4 regions of the Paenibacillus sp. 4624 genome follow, and region 2 is predicted to be linked to each of the others. Evidence: riboswitches for the same ligand, from Rfam matches in the RefSeq annotation. Region 2 holds a riboswitch; each other region holds the start of a gene.
The links. Region 2 has a riboswitch for cyclic di-AMP ahead of ABIE27_RS11925 (C40 family peptidase). Riboswitches for the same ligand answer to the same signal wherever they lie in the genome.
Positions count from the first base shown of each region.

Region 1: another riboswitch for cyclic di-AMP. It lies ahead of ABIE27_RS29890 (C40 family peptidase); the one in region 2 lies ahead of ABIE27_RS11925 (C40 family peptidase).
Region 3: another riboswitch for cyclic di-AMP. It lies ahead of ABIE27_RS22080 (hypothetical protein); the one in region 2 lies ahead of ABIE27_RS11925 (C40 family peptidase).
Region 4: another riboswitch for cyclic di-AMP. It lies ahead of ABIE27_RS09235 (3D domain-containing protein); the one in region 2 lies ahead of ABIE27_RS11925 (C40 family peptidase).

Region 1 is NZ_JBNDJR010000023.1:16,290-22,053, forward strand. Features, by position in the region: gene motA (flagellar motor stator protein MotA) at 1-180, opposite strand, end outside; gene ABIE27_RS29870 (hypothetical protein) at 416-709, shown strand; gene ABIE27_RS29875 (4a-hydroxytetrahydrobiopterin dehydratase) at 924-1,217, shown strand; gene ABIE27_RS29880 (c-type cytochrome) at 1,340-1,696, opposite strand; gene ABIE27_RS29885 (GNAT family N-acetyltransferase) at 1,848-2,342, opposite strand; gene ABIE27_RS29890 (C40 family peptidase) at 2,705-3,175, opposite strand; cyclic di-AMP (ydaO/yuaA leader) riboswitch at 3,179-3,316, opposite strand; gene ABIE27_RS29895 (hypothetical protein) at 3,610-4,464, opposite strand; gene ABIE27_RS29900 (M1 family metallopeptidase) at 4,475-5,764, opposite strand, start outside.
Region 2 is NZ_JBNDJR010000004.1:337,208-342,971, forward strand. Features, by position in the region: gene ABIE27_RS11915 (hypothetical protein) at 1-82, opposite strand, end outside; gene ABIE27_RS11920 (RNA polymerase sigma factor) at 216-1,130, opposite strand; cyclic di-AMP (ydaO/yuaA leader) riboswitch at 1,430-1,561, shown strand; gene ABIE27_RS11925 (C40 family peptidase) at 1,567-2,031, shown strand; gene ABIE27_RS11930 (carboxymuconolactone decarboxylase family protein) at 2,134-2,463, opposite strand; gene ABIE27_RS11935 (hypothetical protein) at 2,651-2,869, opposite strand; gene ABIE27_RS11940 (hypothetical protein) at 2,986-3,315, opposite strand; gene ABIE27_RS11945 (xanthine phosphoribosyltransferase) at 3,414-3,995, opposite strand; gene ABIE27_RS11950 (YkvI family membrane protein) at 4,200-5,258, shown strand; gene catA (type A chloramphenicol O-acetyltransferase) at 5,409-5,764, shown strand, end outside.
Region 3 is NZ_JBNDJR010000010.1:181,561-187,324, reverse strand. Features, by position in the region: gene ABIE27_RS22090 (Nramp family divalent metal transporter) at 1-345, shown strand, start outside; gene ABIE27_RS22085 (HAD family hydrolase) at 591-1,289, opposite strand; gene ABIE27_RS22080 (hypothetical protein) at 1,447-1,875, opposite strand; cyclic di-AMP (ydaO/yuaA leader) riboswitch at 1,993-2,168, opposite strand; gene ABIE27_RS22075 (glutathione peroxidase) at 2,547-3,026, shown strand; tRNA gene ABIE27_RS22070 (tRNA-Leu) at 3,221-3,303, opposite strand; gene ABIE27_RS22065 (urease accessory protein UreF) at 3,745-4,446, shown strand; gene ABIE27_RS22060 (XRE family transcriptional regulator) at 4,709-4,912, shown strand; gene ABIE27_RS22055 (hypothetical protein) at 4,948-5,574, shown strand; gene ABIE27_RS22050 (helix-turn-helix domain-containing protein) at 5,661-5,764, opposite strand, start outside.
Region 4 is NZ_JBNDJR010000003.1:349,237-355,000, forward strand. Features, by position in the region: gene ABIE27_RS09220 (M20 family metallopeptidase) at 1-866, opposite strand, end outside; gene ABIE27_RS09225 (ABC transporter substrate-binding protein/permease) at 1,065-2,531, shown strand; gene ABIE27_RS09230 (amino acid ABC transporter ATP-binding protein) at 2,518-3,240, shown strand; cyclic di-AMP (ydaO/yuaA leader) riboswitch at 3,425-3,621, shown strand; gene ABIE27_RS09235 (3D domain-containing protein) at 3,624-4,295, shown strand; gene ABIE27_RS09240 (polysaccharide deacetylase family protein) at 4,424-5,242, opposite strand; gene ABIE27_RS09245 (hypothetical protein) at 5,397-5,732, shown strand.

The DNA.
Region 1 (5,764 bases), on a different contig from region 2:
AATCTTCTTAACTTCAGACATAGGAAACGCCATAAAGATGGTTCCTGCCGTACCAACGAAGATAATAACGTATGCTGCCGGGTTATTAACGAGGTTGACCAGCGGAGCACCCTTCAGAAACATACCAAGTACAAGGGAGACTAAACCTAAAACTAGTCCGATAATCGTTGAAATTTCCATCATACACCTCATCCATGAGATAAAATTGAATCCTTTCAAGCGGCAGAATTCGGGCTTCCGGACGAACATTGTGCCGCAATCCGTTGCATGTTTGGCAACCTCCATGGTTGCTGAAAACGAATGAAACGGTCATGTATAGTATTTATCGACCAGAGGGGCTTTTTTTTTAAGGGTTATTTTCAGGTATAATAAGATCAAATCCGCCTTTTACAAGGTGAGTGGGAGTGAAAAGTCAATGGGCGTAAAGCATGGACGTGATTATGAAGGAATATTGACAGATTTAACGGTGGCTATTGGACGCATCCCGGATCGCTATGTTTTCTTTGAAATGGATGCAGAAGAGTGGGGGAGACTAGGGGAGCCGGAACAGCTGGAGGTGGACGAAGCGCTGGCTGAGGATTTGTTCTACGCGCTTGGAGAGGAATCCGTCATTCCGGTTGGAAGCGGTGTGGTGATCCATGATAAAGACCAACACCGGATTCATATTTTGATCGGAGAAGAAGAGCTAACCTTTGTACCTCTAATTTAAAAAAAATGTAGCGACGATAAAACCTTGCGCTTCAAGGCACTGAGCCGTCTGTTCTATGGATTTTGGTGCTTTGACGTGGTAAGATGATACTCATGAAAAAGGCGCCGCTGGGCGGTGGCCTGCCTTTAAGGCTGTATGGGCAGCATGCAAAGGTGCCGATGGTCATGTGGATGTAAGTCCGCGATGTCTCATCATATGGGGAGGAAGATAACGCATGGTTTTTACGCAAGAGGAAGTCGAAGCTCATCTGGGAAGGCTGGAAGGCTGGGAACTGGAAGAGGGACGGTGGATTGTCCGCAAATTTGTGTTTTCTAACTATATGAAAGGGATTGCTTTTGTAGATGAAGTCGCTGCGATTTCGGAAGCATTCAATCATCACCCTTTTATTACTATTGATTATACAACGGTTACATTGCGTCTTACGTCTTGGGATGAAGGCGGCATTACATCGGTAGACATCAAAGAAGCTGAGCAGTACAACGAAGCTTTTGAGAAAATGAGAACGTAATAATCTGCTGCAACGTCGTCTGCAGGATGATGTTTGTAATGCATACCAAAAGAGGCTTTTGTCTCCCCAACGGGAGGACAAGAGCCTCTTTGATACATTGGATACCTTACGCGCAGAAATGCTTATTTCTTCTCTGCAAGCCACATTGCAATGTGGGCGATTTCCTCGTCTTGCAGTCTGCCTTTGAATGAAGGCATGCCGCCTTTACCTTTGACAATGGTGGAATAGATTTTCTCCACATCGTCCTTACTGCCAATGTTTGCAAGAGCTGGGCCTACGCCACCTTGAAGCTGATCACCGTGACAGGAGATACAATTGGCTTTCACTAGTGTCTCAGCCTGTCCAGCGTCCATAGCTACTTCAGGCATGGTTGGTTTGGCTTCCTGAGCCACTTCTTCTTTGCCTGGAAGCGTAAACATTAAAACAATAGCTAAAGCACATGCTGCAAAAAATACCCCGCTCATGATCCATTTGTGCATCCCTTATGTCCCCTCCAGAATGAAAGATCATCTAACTCAAACTATCCCTATCATTATAACGGAAGCTGTCGCTACATCATAGCATTTTGTGGTAATTTTTTAAACTAATCACAAAAGAGAGACAAATTGAAGCCGATTAATCGGGGGTTTACTATCTTGGGCCTTCATACACCATGCAATGGAAGGGCTTTAAACCACTTGGGGTTTGACGCTCATATGTATCCTGAATGACGAATCCGCTCTTTAGATATACCTGAATGGCGCGGTTATTCCAAGTCAAAACTTCAAGATCAATCTCATTGGATGGATTCCGGCGGATGGCCTCTTGTACGATCGCAGTAACGAATGCTTTGCCGTGACCTTGACCACAGAGATCAGGGTGCATCCCTAGACCAATACGTGTGACATGCTGGAGCGGAAAATATTGTGCGAATCCATAAACCTGTTCATGTTGATCCAGGATAATGGCATATTGTTCTTGTCTGAGCTGCGCATCGCCAAACTCGACTTCTAGTGCTTTCATTTGTTCCCAAGGCAGCCAGCTGTAGATATTGTATGGCGGATCATATTGCCAGCTACATATGAGTTCAGCTTGATCCTCCTGCATAGGCACCACATGAAACGTCAAAGGGGCTTCATTCTTCATATAACAGTGCATGCTCCTTTCTCCGTTACCCGTTCTTTGTTCACTCTACAAAAGAGCTGTTCATTTGGCAAGTCTGCCAATGGTCAGAAAAAAATTGAAACAAAAGTCTGGATCATTCCGTTTATATTATAACGGTCTGGGTAAAAACATGATAAGGGCACGGACAAACGAAAGAAGACGAATCTGTTGGTTCACATATACACCATGACTTACAGCATGAGGAACCACACAGATTCAGAATGCATTAAAAAAACCGCCGGATACATTCCTGCGGAGAATGTACCGGGCGGTTCTGTTTATACTTCGTATTTCGTTACAGTATAGTTACATGGTTCCAACATCATGTTGATTACAGCTTGTACCTATTCAAGGGCCAGTGACTCATAATCGTCCGTGCTCATGATCCGTTTAGCGCCAACGTAGCGGTTAGCCCAGTAGTTCTCACTCAAAGAGCTGATCGTTACACCTTTGGAAGAAGAAGAATGTGCAAACTTGCCACTTCCTACAAAAATGCCTACGTGTGATACACCTTTACCGGTTGTGTTGAAGAACACCAGATCTCCAGGTCTCATCTCCATGCGAGATACGGAATCCCCCATGTCGTATTGGGAGCTAGATTGACGAGCCAAATCAATACCTAATTTGTCGAATACATACCGTGTGAATCCGGAGCAGTCAAAACCGTCAAGCGTTGTTCCTCCGCTTTTGTATGTAGTTCCCATTGCTGAATCGATAACTTTATCCATCTTAGAATCTGCAAATGCGCTGCCTGCTCCAAGTGATAATGCAAATGTGATACTAAGTACTGCTGCGGTCAGTTTCTTCTTAAACAAGTGATATACCCCTTCCAACGCCTGCGAGGTTAGCTTAAGGATTCGGTTGAAGGTCCCCTATGATCCCTCTGTTTCAAGATCAATTCACCCATAACTGGTTCCCCCGCTTCCCAGGTGCCAGGAATTTGGCTATGCTAGTTATGCACCTGAAAAATGAAAAGAAAATTTAATTTTAAGGATTTAATTTTAAGTTGTTACAAATAAGAATTTAAAGATTACAAAGTTGTTACTAAAAACTCACTGCGCTTATTGTACCAGAGGCTTAGTGCTTTGGCAACGTTTAGCAGTAAAATTAGCAAAAAAAACCTCGACCTTTGACGGGGAAAGGTCGAGGTTTGCGTATTTATACGCAATAACGAATGAAATGTTTCACATGAGATGGTAACATTTTTTTATTTTTGAAAGCGATCTCAGCTTGTGTGTAACATCTTAGTTCAACGTATATGATTTTCATTTCGGGTGGATGTGGACTGCCATAAACGGAAATGACTACATACTTTCCACATACTAAGTACGCTTCGGGCAAGCGGGTACGATTGCTGCAGGATCAGTCCGGATAGTCCTGTCAGGAACCATGAGGCAGAAGTGAATGCACCAAAGACAAACAAATGAACAACTCCCAACACCACCGTAATGCCGATGACAGCGAAGATGCGGCGTACAGCAATCCATAGTCCCTTGAGCGTTCCGTGGATTCGCCCTTCTGCTTCCGGGTCAGAAATGCCAAACTGCATGTAGAGCACTGCATGGTGTACAACCCAGCCATAGATAACCCAGCCTACTGCATACGGAAGACCGGGAAGTAATAAATGGAGAGAATGGAAGCTGTCCATTATTGTAGAATACAATTTGGGTAGGAGCCAGTACGCAGGCAAGAACATGAGAACGGTGCGTATGGTGTGCAGCAGCAGCATCGGTTTCCATAACTTTTTGATGCCCCGAACAAAAGGAATGCGTTCTTCTGTAGAATGATAATGTTGCAGGGAGTAGAGCAACCCAGCCTGAATAAGTGGACTGATCAGCAGGCGAAGCAATAACATGCCACCCAGAATCCACAGATAGCGCTGGACCTCCGGACCAGACAGGCTGAGCTGGCTTTCCATTTTGAATAAAAGTGTGCTTAGCTCGCCGACATCATCCGTTGGATAACGTAGCAATAGAGGAACGACGGCGGATTGAACCAATCGATAGATGAAGTAACCCCAAATTAATTGATAGATAAACAAGAGTGCCGCAATAAACATATGCTGACGGACGAGAAACCAACCTTCACGAATTTTTGCTTTCACTGTCTCCACCTCACCATGACAGACCTCCGAATACGGCTTCAATTAGTTTCGTAGCACTCATGTTCCAGCGGGATTTGACTTGCTCGTCCAGTCCGGTTCTCAGGAAATTGTTCATATGGCGATTTTCGAGCACGATGTCATACAAAGGGTCGGTCATGGCCCAGGTGACAGGAGATGTATACGTGAGCTTGTAGGTGATGCGCTCCTCGCGGCCATCCCAGTGTTTGGTTACGGTATGGCCGTCCTCAAACGCAATCCGAACAGGGACCTTGGGGAAGTCACTCCCTTTTTTGGCAATGGTGACAGAGGACTCGTACATTTTTTTGCCGTCCTTCTCTATAGTAGAAACGTTGATCTTCTCCACAGCAAAATCGGCCATGCCATTGCGGTAGACGTACTGGTCAAAGTAATCCGCCCAGGAGGTGCGGGTGACTTGTTCAACCACCTTTTGAAAATCACCGGTTGCGGGATGTTTAAAACGATATTTTTTTACATACGTCGAAAGGATTCGTTCCATGGTCTTTGCTCCGACTTGCTGTTCAATGCCGAGCAGCACCAGTTTGCCCCTCGTGTATACGTTGGAAGCATATTGATTCTGCGAATCAAACTTCCACGAGGGCTGTGTCAGAGGAGCTGGAGATGTGATCAGACCTGATTGTACCGGCAGGTTCGGAATCAATCCGTATTCTTGCTCCATCAGCTTATCTTCTGCGTAAGAGGTGAACCCTTCATCCAGCCAGGCCTCCTCAAATTCATTGCTCGCAACCATACCGTAGAAGTATTGATGTCCAATTTCATGTACAATGGTGCGCTCCAGATCGTAACCGGGCGTTGTATCATCGGCTCCAAAAGCCGTAATGAGTGTCGGGTACTCCATACCGCCAGCGCCATTTGCAGCTTTTGGCGGGACAACGATAGATAAGGTGGCATAAGGATAAGGACCAAACCACTTGCTGTAGTTCGTTAATGCGGCTTTGGCAGCAAAGAGATAACGTTCCTTCAAATCTTGATGTGCGGGATCAAGGTAGAGTTTGATGCGTACGCCGGGTACGTTGGGGGCAGAAAAGGGTTCCTCCGCATACACAAAATCAGGTGATGCTGCCCAAGCGAAATCATGCACATCATCGGCATAAAATTGATATACCTTCTCACCGTTCTTCAAGGCCGCCTGCTGCGTTGGGAATCCAGTTGCTGCCACCTTGTATGTTTCGGGCACTCGAATACGCACACTGTAGATACCGAAGTCAGCATAGAACTCGGAGTTTCCGTGATACTGATGCAGGTTCCAGCCTTCTATGGT
Region 2 (5,764 bases):
CTGCTTCTTTGTTATCAGTTGAACAGCTCGCTGTCATTACAGCCGTAAAGACGACCAAGATAATAATTAGCGCTTTTCTCATCGTGAATAACCTCCTCGAAATAGCCAAGTCATATTTAATACATTAACTCACAAGCTTTAGAGGCTGCTCTCCAGCAGCCTCTTGAACTTCTCATTCTAAACACTTATTCATTTTTATTCTTGCAATATATGTTTTATTCACTGACTACAGAAGCCGTAAATGAGGGAATCGAGAACGAATCCGTAAATACGACATCTTGGGCAGGAATATCACCGAAATAGTACAGTGCACCGATCTTCACCGTGGCACTACTGGAAACTGAAGTTGTCTTTCCTGCTCCAGTGATATTCGTTGTGCCTTCCAAATAATAAGCATCCAACTCTGAACCATTTTTGTTTAGGAAGTCCGTGTATTGTCTATTTAATCTCCAGGAGGCGTTGGAACCATTAGATATTGAATTGTTAGAACCTAACGGGAACGTTACTCCTATCCCAGCGCCTTTATAAGATAATTTAATCGTTACATTTTTAGGATTATTCGGATTCTCAACAATTGGATTTGTGATCCCGATTGGACCAGATGTAAATGAGTAGTTAGCTGAAGTTGATATGTTAGCTTCGGCTAAGCCTAAAAGATGTGCGCTTTCCTTATCAGCCAAACCAAGTAAATATTTGTTACGCAGAAGTTGTTGATCACGTCTGGGTAATGACTTCAGCAATTGTTCCATCCATTTAGATTGTTCTTTTCGTTCATAGCATTGTTCAGGAATTGGTGATACGTCTAATATGTTATCCATGTCGTTCTCGTTGTTAAAAATATGTATCCATCGCCTTTTCTTTTTTTGTTTTTCTACATAATTGAGAGTTACATTGTGGACGGTTCGCACCATATAACAATATTGTTGATCCGCGGCAAGCATAAGCAAGGTTTGCTTTTTATCGAAAAGTCTGACGAAAGATTCTTGAACTAAGTCCTCTGCAGTAGATGCATCGTGAGTCATGTAATATGCTTTTTGCTTCATACTGAGATAGTTTTCCCTATACAATTTCTCAATAATATTAGTAGCGCTTTCAATTTCAGGTTTTGCATTTGCAAACGAGGCAGACATGGATATTCCTCCTTCTCATCTGACTTTTATTTGTTGCAAATCTAGTTATAATAAAATCATAATAATAGAATAAATTACTTATATTGCAATATAAATTCAGACCAAAATCCATTTCCTGATCTTTTCAAAAAAAGGACGAAAAAATAGTTACTTTTTTGTAAACAATATTCCCGTTAAAGTCGACTTATTTCTCTATAAAATCGAGAATTCCGCTAACATTGAGGCTAAATGAAGTGTTTTAAATGGGTTTGACAATTACGCATTTATGCAATATAGTTTCAAATAGTTACAAAAACTTAATTATTCATTTGCCGAGTTTCAGGATTGAAAACGGGGGAACCATTTTGGGTGAATTATTCTTATACATAGGAAATATAGGGAACCTTCTACCGAACCCTTAGCTAACTCCGTAGGCATCGAAGGGAGAACATTGATTTTGAAAAAACTGATCATTTCTATTTTTGGAGCTGCTGTACTATTTACATCCGGGGCAACAAGCACAGAGGCAAGCACAATTAATACGGTGGTTAACAATATGACAGGTATCCCGTACAAATGGGGCGGCACAACCATGGCTGGCTTCGATTGTTCCGGGTTTATGAGATATCTTTTTAACAAATACAGCATTGAATTGCCACGCACATCGCAACAACAAGCCAAAGCCGGAACACCTGTCTCCAAAGCAAATATTCGAACAGGAGATTTGGTATTTTTCAACACAACAGGTAGAGGCATCTCACATACAGGAGTATACATCGGCGGAGGTCAATTCGCACATGCTTCCAGCAGCAAAGGTGTCAGCGTCACCAAGTTGTCCAATCCGTATTTCAGTGATCGTTATGTAACCGCAAGACGGGTGACAGGCCAATTTATGTATAATAAAATGTTGGGTAAAATCTAAGCAGACTTCTAGCAAGTCCATTTCACACCGACATAAGCAGCAACAATAAAAAGGAGGTTCCGGTTTAACCCGAGACCTCCTTTTTGATGTTAAAATCAGAATCTAATGCAACGCCTTTTGCACACGCATTGCCCCTTGTGACAAGGCATGTCCGCCCCCTACAGCTCCTGCGACAGCTACCGTCTCCATGATCTCCTGATCGGTCGCTCCCTTTGACCTTGCTTCCTCTACATGATAGAACGTGCAGACTTCGTTATTGGCGAACAAACCGATACCTAGCGCAATTAACTGCTTCGTTTTGGCATCAAGCACACCCGGCTGGAAGCATTCGCCCGTAAATTCATGGTACGATTTCACCACTTCCGGGAGAACATCACTTAACGCGCCAATCTGATCCTTATAAGCATGAACTTTATCATTCATTAATGTCATGGCTTGCAGCACACCCTTTCGGCTGTAAATACAGCGAATTGTTCCACTGTACCTATCTTCTCTCGCGTGTGTCGCAAATATGCCTGATCTTGATGGTAATTCCAAACATTTTGTTATCGAAAAATTCTCTTTGCATGATTTTATTGTTTTTATCAAATTCAGATCCGTCATGCGAAGTACCCCACCATTAAATGCTAAGATCACTTTGACGAGGCTCACTGAACAACTGATAGCGGTACCGACGGTCCAGCTTCACGACACGGCGATTCTGTCTGCGAATTAGCACTTGTTCATCATCCCAGGCTACCACGATGCCAGTTACATCGTTAGACTCGAGCTCATCCCGCACCACTCTTACCTTTTCCCCTGACAATCGCAGGGCATCCAACTCTGTATCACTAATCATATTTAGACTCCTATATTCAAATTTCTTTACAAAAAGAGACCTAAATGAAAGGTCATTTAGGTCTCACGTGACTGTATTGGACTGTCATGTCATTCGAAAAATATCCCGACTGAGAGTTACCGCTGAGCGTGCTCTTTGCTGTCGTTCTTCTCGAACCAAAAATCAAGCACTTTGGCGGACATCACACGTTCTTCAAGGTACTCCACTTGGTGCGGTGTAAATTGTTCTTTCCAAGAGAAGGACAACTCTTCACACAAGCCTACAATCGTCAGTAATTCTGACCAGGCAACATAGCGTTTGTACCAGAAAAATTGAGGATGTTCAATCATATAGGGATAAAGGTCATCGAATTCCGTATGTTTACAATCCAGGGCACGTTCAAAATGAACTTTCGATTCCGCCAGCTTATTCATAAAAAATTGATCTGTTGCCGGTTGGTTCCCCATGGTGTTGCCTCCTCTCCCTAACATAACCCCATTATAAAGGAAATCTAAGGCCATGCAAAGTGATAGTTCAAAAATTAGGCCCAATTTCCTTCAAAAAGTCACATTTCATTATCGTCGAATTGCACGGTGCCATTATTTAGTGAACGAATGCGCACAAGAGCTTCTACTGGAATTCCTTGCTCACGGATGGTGCGGGCACCAGCCTGGAAGCTCTTCTCAACCACAACACCAAATCCCACAAGCTCTGCGCCGGAACGCTCAATAATTTTAATTACGCCGCGGGCGGCATCTCCGTTTGCAATAATGTCATCAATGAACAAAATGCGGTCATTCTCATGAATGTATTCGCGAGATACCATAATATCCGTTACGATCCCTTTCGTAAAGGATGGTACACGTTCGCAGTAGGCATCAGGATCGGCCAGAAGCGTTTTTTTGCGGCGGGCAAATACCAAAGGCACCCCCAGTTCATGCGCTGCGGCAAAAGCAACCGGAATCCCTGATGATTCAACAGTAATCACCCGAGTTACTCCACTCTCGCGAAAACGAGCAGCAAACTCCCGTCCCATCTCCATCGTTAATGCAGGATCAATCTGATGATTCAGAAGACCATCCAGTTTCAATACCTGATCCGAGATGACGACACCTTCTTGTAAAATTCGTTGTTTTAATACGTCCATGATTTGACCTCCCAAGCCTATCCTATGAGGTATAAAGTATCATATATACAGCTGCAAGTTCAAGCAAAATCCCCCTAAGTCCGGATAACCTGACCATTCAGCGTCGTTAGCTCACCCTGCAGTCATGACTTTTATGGGTCAAGCATAACCTGTACTATGGTACCCGCATGTCCAACCAATTCCGGGACCTGAAAGGGGAAACACATGAAACAGGTATTCCGGGTGCTGCAGATTGCATTCACATACATCGGAACCGTCGTAGGGGCCGGCTTCGCCACAGGACAGGAAATATTGCAGTTTTTTACCCAGTATGGCAAGTGGGCCACAATCACCATCGTTTTATCCACCATGCTATTTGTCTGGCTCGGAACCAAAATGATGCTTATTGCTCATGATACCCGTTCGCGTTCCTATGAGGATCTGAACAAACATCTGTTTGGCCACAGGGCTGGCAGATGGATTACATGGATAACACTTATTGTCCTGATCGGTGTAAACAGTGTCATGCTCGCCGGGGCAGGTTCTGTGTTTATGGAACATCTGGGTTTACATTACCAAACAGGTTTGATCATTACTTTGATTGGTACATACCTTCTTCTCGGACGCGGAATGCAGGCTATTTTGCAAATGAACAGTATTGTAGTACCCATGATGTTACTGCTGTCCCTGCTTATGATTTTCAGTACGCTGCATCATCCGGGTGTCTTTCGTTTTGTTACACTGACAACAGACAGCAATCCCTTTCAGATATGGATTTCCCCGTTGCTTTACACCGCATTTAATCTTGCGCTCGCTCAAGCGGTACTTGTCCCTGTAGGCAATCAAATTCGTCATCGCAATACATTAAAATGGGGCGGAATTCTAGGCGGGATTGGCGTAGGTTTTATGCTGATGGCAGCCCATTTTGCAATGTCGGCCCAGATGCCAGGCATCATACAGTTTGAAATCCCGATGGGCAGTATCGCTTTTCAACTAGGATGGATTGTACAGTCTGTATATGTCACACTCATTTTCATGGAAATATTCACAACGTTTGTTGCCGACATCTACGGCATGACTTTGCAGCTTCGACAACATGTCGATGTTCATCCCCGGTTAATTACACTGATCATCATGATGCTGTGTTACTCGTTCAGCCAATTTGGCTTCAGCTCCCTTCTTTCCGTTCTTTATCCCATTTTCGGATGTATGGCACTCTTTTGGGCGGGTAAACTGATTAGGGATCGCTGGGGCACATTTCGTGGCCGGAATAATGTTAATTGAGTTCGTAGATACGAGGTTGAAGTCGTTTTAGATAGATAAAGTTGTGGTACAATTTAAAGTAAATCTAAATTTAAGGATGGGTTCTGATGAAAAAAGCAGACAATGTAGCCTCCTAAATTCGTTTCATATAAAATTTAGGAGGCACATCTAATGAATTTTAATAAAATTGATTTTAACAGTTGGCAGAGAACAGACATATTTCATCACTATATGAATCAAAATACTTCATTCAGCCTAACCAATGAAATGGATATAACTGCTTTATATCAGTTCATCAAACAAAAAGAATATCGATTCTATCCTGCGTTTATCTTTATGATCACGCGTGTGATCAATTCACATCCCTCTTTTAGAACGGGTTACAATAAAGATGGAGATTTGGGTTATTGGGATACGGTGGAACCACTTTATACCATATTTGATCAACCATCTGAGTCGTTCTCTGCCATTTGGACTCATGTTCCAGTTGATTTCAACACGTTTCAAGACACCTACATTTCGGATGT
Region 3 (5,764 bases), on a different contig from region 2:
ACAGGCACGCTCGCAGGACAGATCGTTATGGAAGGCTTCCTGAATATCCGTATCCCGGCGTGGTTGCGTAGACTGGTTACCCGACTGATCGCCATCATCCCTGCTGTCATCGTCACTGCTATTGCCGGTGAGCGCGGCACAGAAGAGTTACTGATCTTGAGTCAGGTCATCCTATCCCTGCAACTGCCATTTGCCGTCATCCCGCTTGTGATGTTCACAAGTGACAAAAAAAGCATGGGGCCTTTTGCAAACAAACTGTGGCTCAAAACCGTTTCCTGGATTATCGCGGCTATTATCGTTGTCCTGAATGTGTATTTAATCATCCAGACCATCATGCTGTTCTAAGCTTATATATAAGTCAAACTAAGGATGTTTACACTTTCACTCCGTTACTGTGTAAAAAAACTTGTTCAACTTTTTATGTATCATAAATTTTAAAAAAGGCTGATGCGCCCACGGTATTCACATACCGGGCGAATCAGCCTTTTCTATATAAGTTGAACTAAAGATTTTACACAGTCCACTCCGATGACAGAAGAACCTGGCGAGTAGCCGTTATCCCCTCTAAATCCACTGATTTAACTAGATACTCACAAGGATTCTTTAGCATCGTTATCAGGTAGTAGCAGGGGTAGAAGTTCATCGAGCGACTCAACCGTCCAGTCTGCACGCTCGCCATCCGAAAGCTCTGGCTGGAACCTTCCGTACCCCTGCAAAATACGAATGGTGCGTAAGCCCAAACTACGTGCTGGCATAATATCATTGTCGATTCGATCACCAATCATAACCGCTTCTTCGGGCAAGCATTCAGCCTGCTTCAGAGCAACTGCATACAACTCCGGATCAGGCTTGGACACCCCTTCTTCTGCCGAACAGGCCAAAACATGAACGTATTTACGAAGTCCGTAGCTCTCCAGCCTTGCTTCAGTCCCAGGACTCTGATTCGCAATGATGCCAATACGATAATGCTCCGAAAGCTGTTCAAGCACCTTGGTTGCAGAAGGAAACGGTTGCTCCAATTCTTTATGGAATTTCAGCTTGTTCTGAATCTGAATGCGGTGGTCTTCATCATGAATATATGTACGTATGGCTACTTTCATAGGCCACTGTTCATAATTACGGTAACAGGTAGCAAACAGTTCTCGTACCGCCTCAATCTTTACTGGATAGCCGTAATCATTAGCCTCACGAACGAACTGCCCAATAATATCATCTACTGGCTCCCATTCATCCACCAGCGTATCCCCCACATCAAAAAACAACCACTTCAATCCGGCAATATCCGGCACGCTGATTCCTCCTCGTAAGCTACAGGTTACCCCTAGCTTCTATACTACCGTACAGTTTCCATAAAAAAAGAAGACTCACGACAAGCATGAGTCTCCTCAAATTCCGTTAGTCTATACCTGCAATTATAACAGGCGTCCTACCTGGGATCAATGTCAATCACAAGCTACTCACTTCAGCTTCCGGTTTATTGCAACTATTGAGAAGGAACCCAACTTCTCCATTCAGTGAATACACAATTTTATCCGCGCCCATTCCACGATAAATCCCTTTAGGATGGCTCTGCTCCGTGATCACACACAAGGACTTCGATGTCCAGGAGCGACAAATTTGAAGATAGCGACATGTCAAGTTCAAACTGTTCTCAAAAATAAACACATTGCCTACACTGCCTTGCGGCAAAAACCATTTCTCAGCAGCTGCTGTATTCATACGGATGACGTGTTCTACGCCAATACGGCGAAGTTTGCGCTCCTCATCAGCACTGTTCGTCAGAACGGCAAATGGCATTTTTTTATACATCAGCAATTTCACAAATTTACGTCCTGCTTCATTTGGAGCGGTTACCAAAATCATCTCTTTATCCATTCTTTGTTCCTCCCTTGGCGTGAAAAGACAACAAAAAAGAAGCGTGGGGACCAAGGCCTCCGAAACGCTTCTTAAATAATCCATGACAAATGCGCCATGAACCAGCGTGCGGTTTGTTGCCTCTCCCTTTAACGCTTACGAGGTTAGCTGACGGATTCGGGCGCGAGAGTCGCCCTATTTCCAGCTTTCACCGGAAAATTCACCCCATGAATGTCTGCTGCTGTCATACAGCCCATTCTGTTGGTTCCCCCGTTTTCCACCCACAATGAATGGAAACTCAGCGATTAAAACATCGTTCGTACATCTTGATTATAAGACCGATCGATATTATCGTTTGTTTCGTTTTTCAGGTACAATTTAATTAAAATTCAAATTACGCTATGAATCATACACCCGTGCCATGATCATGTAAAGTGCATACAGATCACCGAATCGCCAGATTTCCGGCAATAACCAGCGATAATAACGCTTACAATAAGGTTATACGCCATCCCTCTCTTCCAATCTATCTAATTCTCAACCGCACAAAAATTGATTCATATATCTCTTATCCATTTGGGACTCCAGCAAGTTAATGGTTATAACAACGGTAAACCAAAATAAATTTTGCATTATTTAATTGTTTAAAATATAATAAGTATATTAAGAATAAAAGGATGGAGGCTTTCCCCATGTCAGTTTATGATTACAAAGTAAACACCCTCCGCGGACAAGAAATTGAGATGTCCCAATATCGCGGCAAAGTGTTGTTAATTGTGAATACCGCAAGCCAATGTGGACTAACACCTCAATTCAAGGGATTGCAAGAGTTGCAGGATAAATTCCAGGATGCACCGTTCGAAGTACTTGGTTTTCCAAGCAATCAGTTCGCGCAGGAAAAAGGATCTTCCGACGATATTGCTGAATTCTGTCAGATGAATTATGGCGTAAGCTTCCCTATGTTTGAAAAAATTGACGTCAATGGTTCCAGCGCTCATCCGCTCTTCCAGCACATTACGAAAGAAGCACCAGGCTTGCTCGGTTCCAAAGCCATCAAATGGAACTTCACCAAATTCCTTGTCGATCAAGACGGTAAAGTTGTGAAACGATATGCTCCACAGACTACACCGGATAAAATCGAAGAGGATATTCAGAAGCTGATTAACAAATAAAATGTAGACGTTCGAACGAACAAAAACAAGCCACCTACAAAGCAAAGAGCCCGACACTGCTCAAGCTTTTAGGTGGATTTTTTACCCCCTCTTTTGAGGCACATCCTTAATAATTCGCCCTTGTTTCGATGTGACAACAAAAAAAAAGAAGCTCTCCATCACGGAAAGCTTCCCACGGTAACACTTCATAATAATGCGGTCGAGAGGACTCGAACCTCCACGGGCGTACGCCCACTACCCCCTCAAGATAGCGTGTCTGCCATTCCACCACGACCGCATGTCGTAAATTATCGGCAACAGAATTGATTATACCGGATTCTCAAACAAAAGTAAAGCATTTATGATTCACTTTATTATTTTTTTCATCACAATCGGATTTACTCTAATTCTAAAAAACCCCTTTTCCATTCCAATCTCCCCCCTGCAAAATGTAGTCATATTTCCTCGAAAAACACATATCATTAATCCGATTCGGTAAAAAGAACCAAAATGATTTTAAAGATGAATATATAACACAGATAGAATAATCATGTAACTTTAGTTAACACAATAAGCGATGCATATCTAATAAAGTCTTTATTTTCTCATAAACCATTGACAAAATACGGATGTTTATGTGAATATATATATCATATAATTCGGATTTACACATAAAACTTAAGAAAAAATAATTTGTGTAATTAAAACTAACACATTAAAGTACAGGAGGCGAAAGATCGTGAACCGCGGGAATAAGCTGCTCGATTATGCGAAACTGCTTGATCCCTCTGTCCAAGTGGGAGGATTCACCCATTTCTTCGGCATGGACACTCACATCAAGGAAGGCACCATTCGAACAGCCGAGGAACTCGAATCGTTTATGCGCTGCCAGTTACACCCCAGTCTCGTTCGTCTCGAAGGTATGGCCATCAAGGGGATATATACCGCAACAGATCATAAGGATACTTGGCGGATTGCCCTGATCGACAAACTTGTGCATGTACAGCGAACCCCTCCTGAACTGAGAGAGCAAGCAACAATCATAGGCAAACGTTTAATCAAACTTTCTCGCGCCTTGCATCCTTGGATCGACTTTAGCCCACTTGAACAAATCTTCGCAAAATACAATTCAGTAGGCTGTCTCCCCACCGTTCACGCCTGGATCAACCACCACCTCGACATCCCCGTCGAGGAGGCGGTTCTCGGTTACTTGCATTCAGCCATGAATGCGTGTGTATCCGAAGCTAGCAAAGTTATACCTCTAAGTGAAAATACCACTCGGGAACTGTTGGCTCGCCTGACCGCAGACCTTGAGGATGAATGGACTACCGTGAGTGCCTCCTCACCGGATGCACATGTGCACCCTACGTCCATGTCTATGAAGTCGTTATTCCCCAGCTTCCATATGCTTGGAGCAGGCCTCCATGCTTACAGAGCATAAATTCCACACTCCTCTCTCCCTCTCTTCAGAGCACACCAAAAACACGCCGCAATCCCCTTGCTGGCGTGTTTTTTATATTTTATCCAATTACAAAAAGCGTATTTACGTCATAATAATTCAAAAAATACACTTATTTCCGTATCTTTTAATTGTTAGATGACGAATTTACGTATATAATGGAATTAACAGCACGTATTTCTATCCATTTTACACGAAGAACAACCTGCTGAATACTATAAAATCTACTCAGGGGTGAACCCTATTGAACAAGAAAAAGCCAGTCACTCCGTTCGGATGGGCTATCAAACGAAGGCTAACCGAACTTCAGGTCGACCAGAAAACCTTTTGTGAACAACACGGCATTCCTCCTTACCGTCTATCCAACCTTATTCATGGCACACGCAAAGCAACCCGATTCAGACATCAGGTCGCTGACATTTTGAACATACCAGAGGAACTGAGATAAGAACACTTTCATCCATCATAAGGAGGACTTCTCCCATGAGACCTATTACATCCGACCTAGAAAGCCTATCATTCCAGGCCACCAAGCATCAGTTGATCATTATTGATCATCAATGGATGATACGGAGCTGCAATCGCGCCTGGCAGCACGGACTTCATAAACTTTTCTTACACGCAGCCAGCCGCCACAATCATTATCTTCACCTGATGGAAGCTTGGGCAGCACAACAGAAAAACCACTATCCAACCAAGTTCGCGAGGTATCTGAGACATAACGTTGTTCCTTTTAACAAAACCCATACATACGACATCTCTGTTACCACACCACACAATGAAGAGAAATGGTTTCGCGTAGAACTTACTCCCTTACAGGATGGGCCTGCGTTAGATACCGACCTCGCATTGGTTGCTCACACAGATATTACAGAACAGAAGCAGACAGAGCTTCAGCTGCGACAAGCCTTGACTGAAGCTCGCACCCTCCATGGACTGCTGCCTATTTGTGCCGTTTGCAAACACATCAAGGATGAATCAGACGAATGGAGCAGCGTTGAACATTATCTGGAGAAACACACTTCCGCCGAGTTTACTCATGACATCTGCCCAGAGTGTATCCGTGAGTTGTACCCCCAATACTCCAGCATTCTTGATCAGCATCACTAAACGGATATTTCTACATAAAAAACCTCCATTTGTACCAAAGGTATTCCCTGCGGCACAAATGGAGGTTTTTTGTCATCCAGAGGCAATTACGTCCCTTCCTGCCCTGACTTATTTTCGTCTTCCGTTTCAGGTTGGTAACGATAGTTTCCGGCATCTTTACTCTCTTTAAATTTGCGATAACGAGTGAACT
Region 4 (5,764 bases), on a different contig from region 2:
GAGAAGGTCTCATTCGTAACCATCTCATCATAGGATGTTTCGTAGTTGGATGTCACGAGTTTACATCCGGTCTGAAGTGCAGCGCCTTGTGCAATCCGAACGACCCGTTCGGTCAGCACATTCAGTTCTTTACGTGTGGCTGCACGCACGTAAAACTGAGCAGAAGCATAGTCCGGAATAATGTTTGCAGCCTGTCCGCCGCTGTTAATGATTCCATGAATACGAACACTGCTTTTCACTTGTTGCCGGAAGGCGTTAATTCCAGTGAACGTTTGAATGACCGCATCGAGAGCATTGATCCCTTCATGCGGGCTTGCTGCCGCGTGTGAAGATTTGCCATGAAACTCAAATTGCACAGCATCAATGGCAAGGGAACTGCCTGATTTTTCGTAGGCATAATAAGGATGTGCCATAAGCGCAACATCACAATCATCAAATAGCCCTGCTTCCGCCATCGGAACTTTAGCCCCGCGTGTCTCCTCTGCAGGTGTACCAAACACCTTGATCGTCCCACCGACTTCATCCACAATGGCTTTCAGGCCAACGGCTGCCCCAAGGCTCATCATACAGATCAGGTGGTGTCCGCAAGCATGACCAATTTCAGGCAAAGCATCATATTCACATAGTAGGGCAATGGTCGGGCCGGACTTGCTCGAAGCATAAGTACCGATGAAAGCTGTTTCCAGTCCGAGAATTGGAGCTTGTACTTCAAATCCATGATAGGACAATTCTTCCTTCAAACGGGCGGAGGCTAGATATTCCTCATTTCCAAGTTCAGGATGGGCTCCAATATATGATGAAATGTCTTTGAAACGGGAAGCATATTGATCAATAACGTTAAAAATTTGGGTTTTATTTGTTGTCATGGCTTAACTCCTTAGGCAAAAATGAAAATAACTCCATGAGTATAACATGTTTGCAGTATTTTTTTAAAAACAAGTCAAGATTTGATCTTGAAAATGCATTGCATAATCATGCATTGTACTTTATAATGACTCAGTCATCAACATGACTGACGAATCAGTAAGTAATCGTAATTATAGCATTGTAAGGGGAGAACAAGGTTGAAATTAATAAGTCGTTATACCGTAATGCTGTTAACGTTCCTTCTTTTTCTGACGGCTGCTGCACCTGCAGCGCTGGCGAGCGGAACAACAGACAACAGCTCAGGCGGTAAAAAACTGGTGCTCGGGACAAGTGCCGATTTTGCACCATATGAATTCCACAAAGTCATCAATGGCAAAGACGAAATCGTCGGATTTGATATTGCCATTGCCAAAGAAATTGCGGCGGATCTTGGCGCTGAACTCGTTATCGAGGATATGGGCTTCGACGGACTTTTGCCCGCGCTTCAAAGTGGTCGTGTAGATTTAGTCGTCTCGGGCATGACACCGACGGATGAACGTAAGAAAAGCATCGATTTCTCAGATACGTATTACAAATCGAAACAAGTGATTATGGTTCGTAATGTCGACAAGGATAAATATCCGGACATGAAATCACTGGAAAATGTTAAAATTGGTGTGCAAAAGGGATCCATTCAAGAAACCATCGGACAAAAGATCCCTGGTGCAAAGCTGACTTCACTGGATAAAATCTCCGACATCGTGCTTCAATTGCAAACGAAACGTGTTGACGCAGCTATTGTAGAAGATACCGTAGCCGCTGGCTACCTGGATGACATTATCGGTCTTGCTGCAGCAGTTCCTGACGAAGAACAGGCTGAGGCTGCTGTCGGGATTCGTAAAGGCAACACAGAGCTGTTAACCGCTGTTAACCAAACTTTAGAGCGATTAAAAAGCGAAGATAAAATCAACGAGATGGTTAAGGAAGCAAGTCTCTTGATGGCTGATAAAGTCAACAAATCTCAAAACATTTTTCAACTGTTTTGGGAATATAAAGGCTTATATGCGACAGGTATCGGTTACACACTTCTGTTGTCGGCTCTGGGCGTATTATTCGGAGTTATTATCGGTCTGATTATCTGCCTGTTCCGTCTTCATAATATGGCGATTCTCCGCTGGATTGGTACAACCTATGTAGAGGTAATCCGCGGGACGCCAATGCTGGTACAACTCATGATTATCTATTACGGGGTGTCCTTAACCTTCGGTATTAACTTCTCAGCACTTCAAGCAGGGATTATGACGCTTTCTATTAACAGCGGTGCGTATCTCGCCGAGATTTTCCGTGCCGGTATTCAAGGTGTAGATCGTGGTCAACTGGAAGCAGCTCGTTCACTGGGGATGGGCAGAGGCGCAGCGATGCGTTATATTATTCTGCCGCAGGCTTTTAAGGCCGTTTTGCCAGCCATTGGTAACGAGTTCGTAACGATCATTAAAGAATCATCGATTATTTCCGTCATTGGCATGGTGGATATTATGTATCAGGCAAGTGTAGTCAAAAATCTTACGTTCCAGGGTCTGAACCCGTTCATTATTGCGGCAGCGATTTACTTTGTCATGACATTTATTCTGTCCAAGCTGCTCGGACGATTGGAAAGGAAGTTGGGTGCAAGTGATAGACGTTAGACAATTACACAAATCATACGGTAAAAACGATGTCCTGAAAGGCATTGACGTGACGATTGGCAAAGGTGAGGTCGTTGTAGTTATTGGTCCTTCGGGTTCGGGAAAAAGTACATTTTTGCGCTGTCTGAACCTGCTGGAGCAACCATCATCGGGACAGATTGATTTCGAAGGTGTATCGATTACTGATCCCAAGCATAATATTAATGCTACACGTGAGAAGATGGGCATGGTGTTCCAGCACTTTAATCTGTTCCCTCATAAAACGGTTCAGCAAAATATCACGATTGCTCCGATCAAGGTGAAAAAACAATCCACGGATGAGGCTAACAAAATTGCCGAGGATCTACTAAAGACAGTCGGTTTGGCGGACAAAAAAGATGTATATCCGAACCAGCTGTCCGGTGGACAAAAGCAACGGATTGCCATTGCAAGAGCGCTCGCGATGCAGCCGCATGTGATGCTGTTTGATGAGCCTACATCGGCCCTTGATCCGGAGATGGTTGGAGAGGTATTGGAAGTCATGAAACGTCTTGCTGAAGGCGGAATGACGATGGTCATTGTAACGCATGAGATGGGTTTTGCGCGTGAGGTGGGTGACCGCATTCTATTTATGGACGGCGGTGTCATCGTTGAGGAAGGTACCCCGGATGAAGTGTTTGGAGCACCAAAACATCCGCGTACTCGAGACTTTCTTGCAAAAGTACTTTAATTCATCCCATTCTTTATATAGAATCAAAGAATAAAAGCGTTATCGGATTGAAAGATCCGGTAACGCTTTTTTGTTGTTTGCAGAAAAGGTAGAGCCGAAAAAGTAACTTTTCTGTTACCTGTATATTGAATTAAAACGCCAAATGGAAACATTTACTACATCTTTAGGTTACAAAATTGTGATATATTCAAGACTGCCGAAACTTCCGAAGCGGAAGTGCGGGGGATGTAACAATGCAGACATATGAAGGCATATCAGAAATATGCTGCTTGGGGTGAATTAGGAATACATAATGCTTCAGCGTGTCACGTACAGCCTATAGGGTGGGCTCCTCCATCCGAATCCGACAACTAACTTCGCAGGCATCATGAGGGAGGAAGACCATGTATAACAAGAAACGTTTAGCCAAAACTGCCATCGCACTACTGACATCCATTCTATTCATTCAAGCCGTCCCGGCTCACGCGGATTCCGTTCATGTGGCCAAAGAAGGGGATACCTTCTTCACCTTATCTAAGCAATACGGCGTTGACATGAACACATTGATTAAAACGAATAAAGACATCTCACCTTATAACATCTATGGTGGTTTGAAAATTACAATCCCAGGTAACGAAAACAAAGTAGAAGCGGCACCGGTTCAAGCGAAGTCGCAGGAAAAAACGGTTACTGCTGCAAGCCTGGATGTGAATACAGATAATAAAGTTGTACAGGCTTGGGGAAAAACGTTTGACTACAGCAAAACGCTGAATGTTAAAGCAACAGCGTATTCCGCGGATGCATCCGAGAACGGTGGATGGGGCCCCGTTGATTATTTTGGCAACCCGCTCGAACTCGGCACGATCGCAGTGGATCCAAAGATTATTCCTTTTGGAACCAAGGTGTTGGTGACAGGTCATACGCACCCTGGATTGCCGAAACAGGCTTTCGTAGCAACGGCTTTGGATGCAGGTAGCGCAATAAAGGGAAATCGCATTGACATCTTTATCCCTGGGAGCAAACAGTTTGTTAGTTCGTTTGGTTTTCAGGATATTGAGTTGTACATTTTAAAATAAGGCTTAAACCCTCCCCTGTCTGTATATGGGGGATGAGTTGAATAGAGAATTAACATAAACAGGGTGTTCTTGCGTAATCATGATAGGCACGATTCATGATTACGTAGAGAGACACCCTGTTTTATTACTTATTGTTTTTCTTTTGGAAGTTTAAGCATCTCGTCCAATGTAACTAATTCATACCCACGGTTTCGCAATTCCTCAATAACCTCGGGCAAAGCCTCTACTGTACCTTTCAAGTTCGAACCTGTACCGCCACCAGCATGTTGTAATACGATGGAACCAGGTTTCACCGCGGTCAGAATATTATGTTTTACCTTTTCCTTGTCTAGTCCTTTCCAATCGAGAGAATCCACATTCCAATTCACGATGCTGTAGTGCTGTTTTGCAGCCCATCGCAACTGTTCTTCGTTAATGTCCCCATATGGAGGACGAATCATTTTGGGCGTATATCCCGTCAGGCGGTGAATAATATCGCCGGTATGTACTATTTGTTTGCGAAAGGCAGTCATCGATAACTTGCTGAATTCAGGATGATTGTAGCTGTGATTACCGACGATATGTCCTTCTTTCACCATACGTTTCACCAAGTCCGGGTGTTTCTCTGCACGACTGCCGACAACAAAAAAGGTGGCACGAACCTTATATTTTTTTAATACATCAAGTACCTGCGGCGTAAATCTCGGATCCGGCACATCATCAAAAGTCAGCGCAACTTGTTTGGTGGAAGGGCCATTGGTTTTGAACGTATCTGCGTACTTCTGCCGGAGTTGGCCTAGAGTCAACTGTTCTTCTCTAACACCTGAGTCAGAAGCCGGTGTATCACTGGGGTTTGCAGAAGGTTCCTCCGATGAAGCAGCAGACACAGGAGCAGGGGCTAAAGGAGCTGTATAAACCCCAGAACATATAATGGTAACGAGTGCGAGCAAGACGAGGCGTATTCGCATGTTAACGGCCTCCTTTTTTCAAAATTGCGTTCTCTATGGTATGCCCGCTGCATGCTTCTTTTATGCGTGTGTGAGAAGTTTCATTGCATCATCAGGTCATGAAAGCCATAATTCCACCATATATAACATATAGAGAAGGATAGGTGGAGAGACGATGAGTACATATGATTTGAAGTCGATTCGTTTAGAGGTTTTCGAGGCAGGGCAGGACAAGGTATTTCTGGTTACGGGTGGTAAAGCTCATATTGGGGCTGTAGCTACATTCTATGTTGACCATGATCGGGTTAGTGGAACGACGGTACATATTCCGGGACATAAGGAACAAGAACTATGTGAGCGTCTTGCTCGCAAAGCGGCTCTGCAACTGAAAGTTACGGTAACTGTTATTATGGGCATTCATTTTGACAGCATTACACGAGTGCAGATCGATGAGATCGTGCTGACTGCTGAGAGACTAATGGATGAACATTTGAATAAAAAAATAGTGTAGAACTCTCCGGGTAACAAGTCAAAAGTTAAATG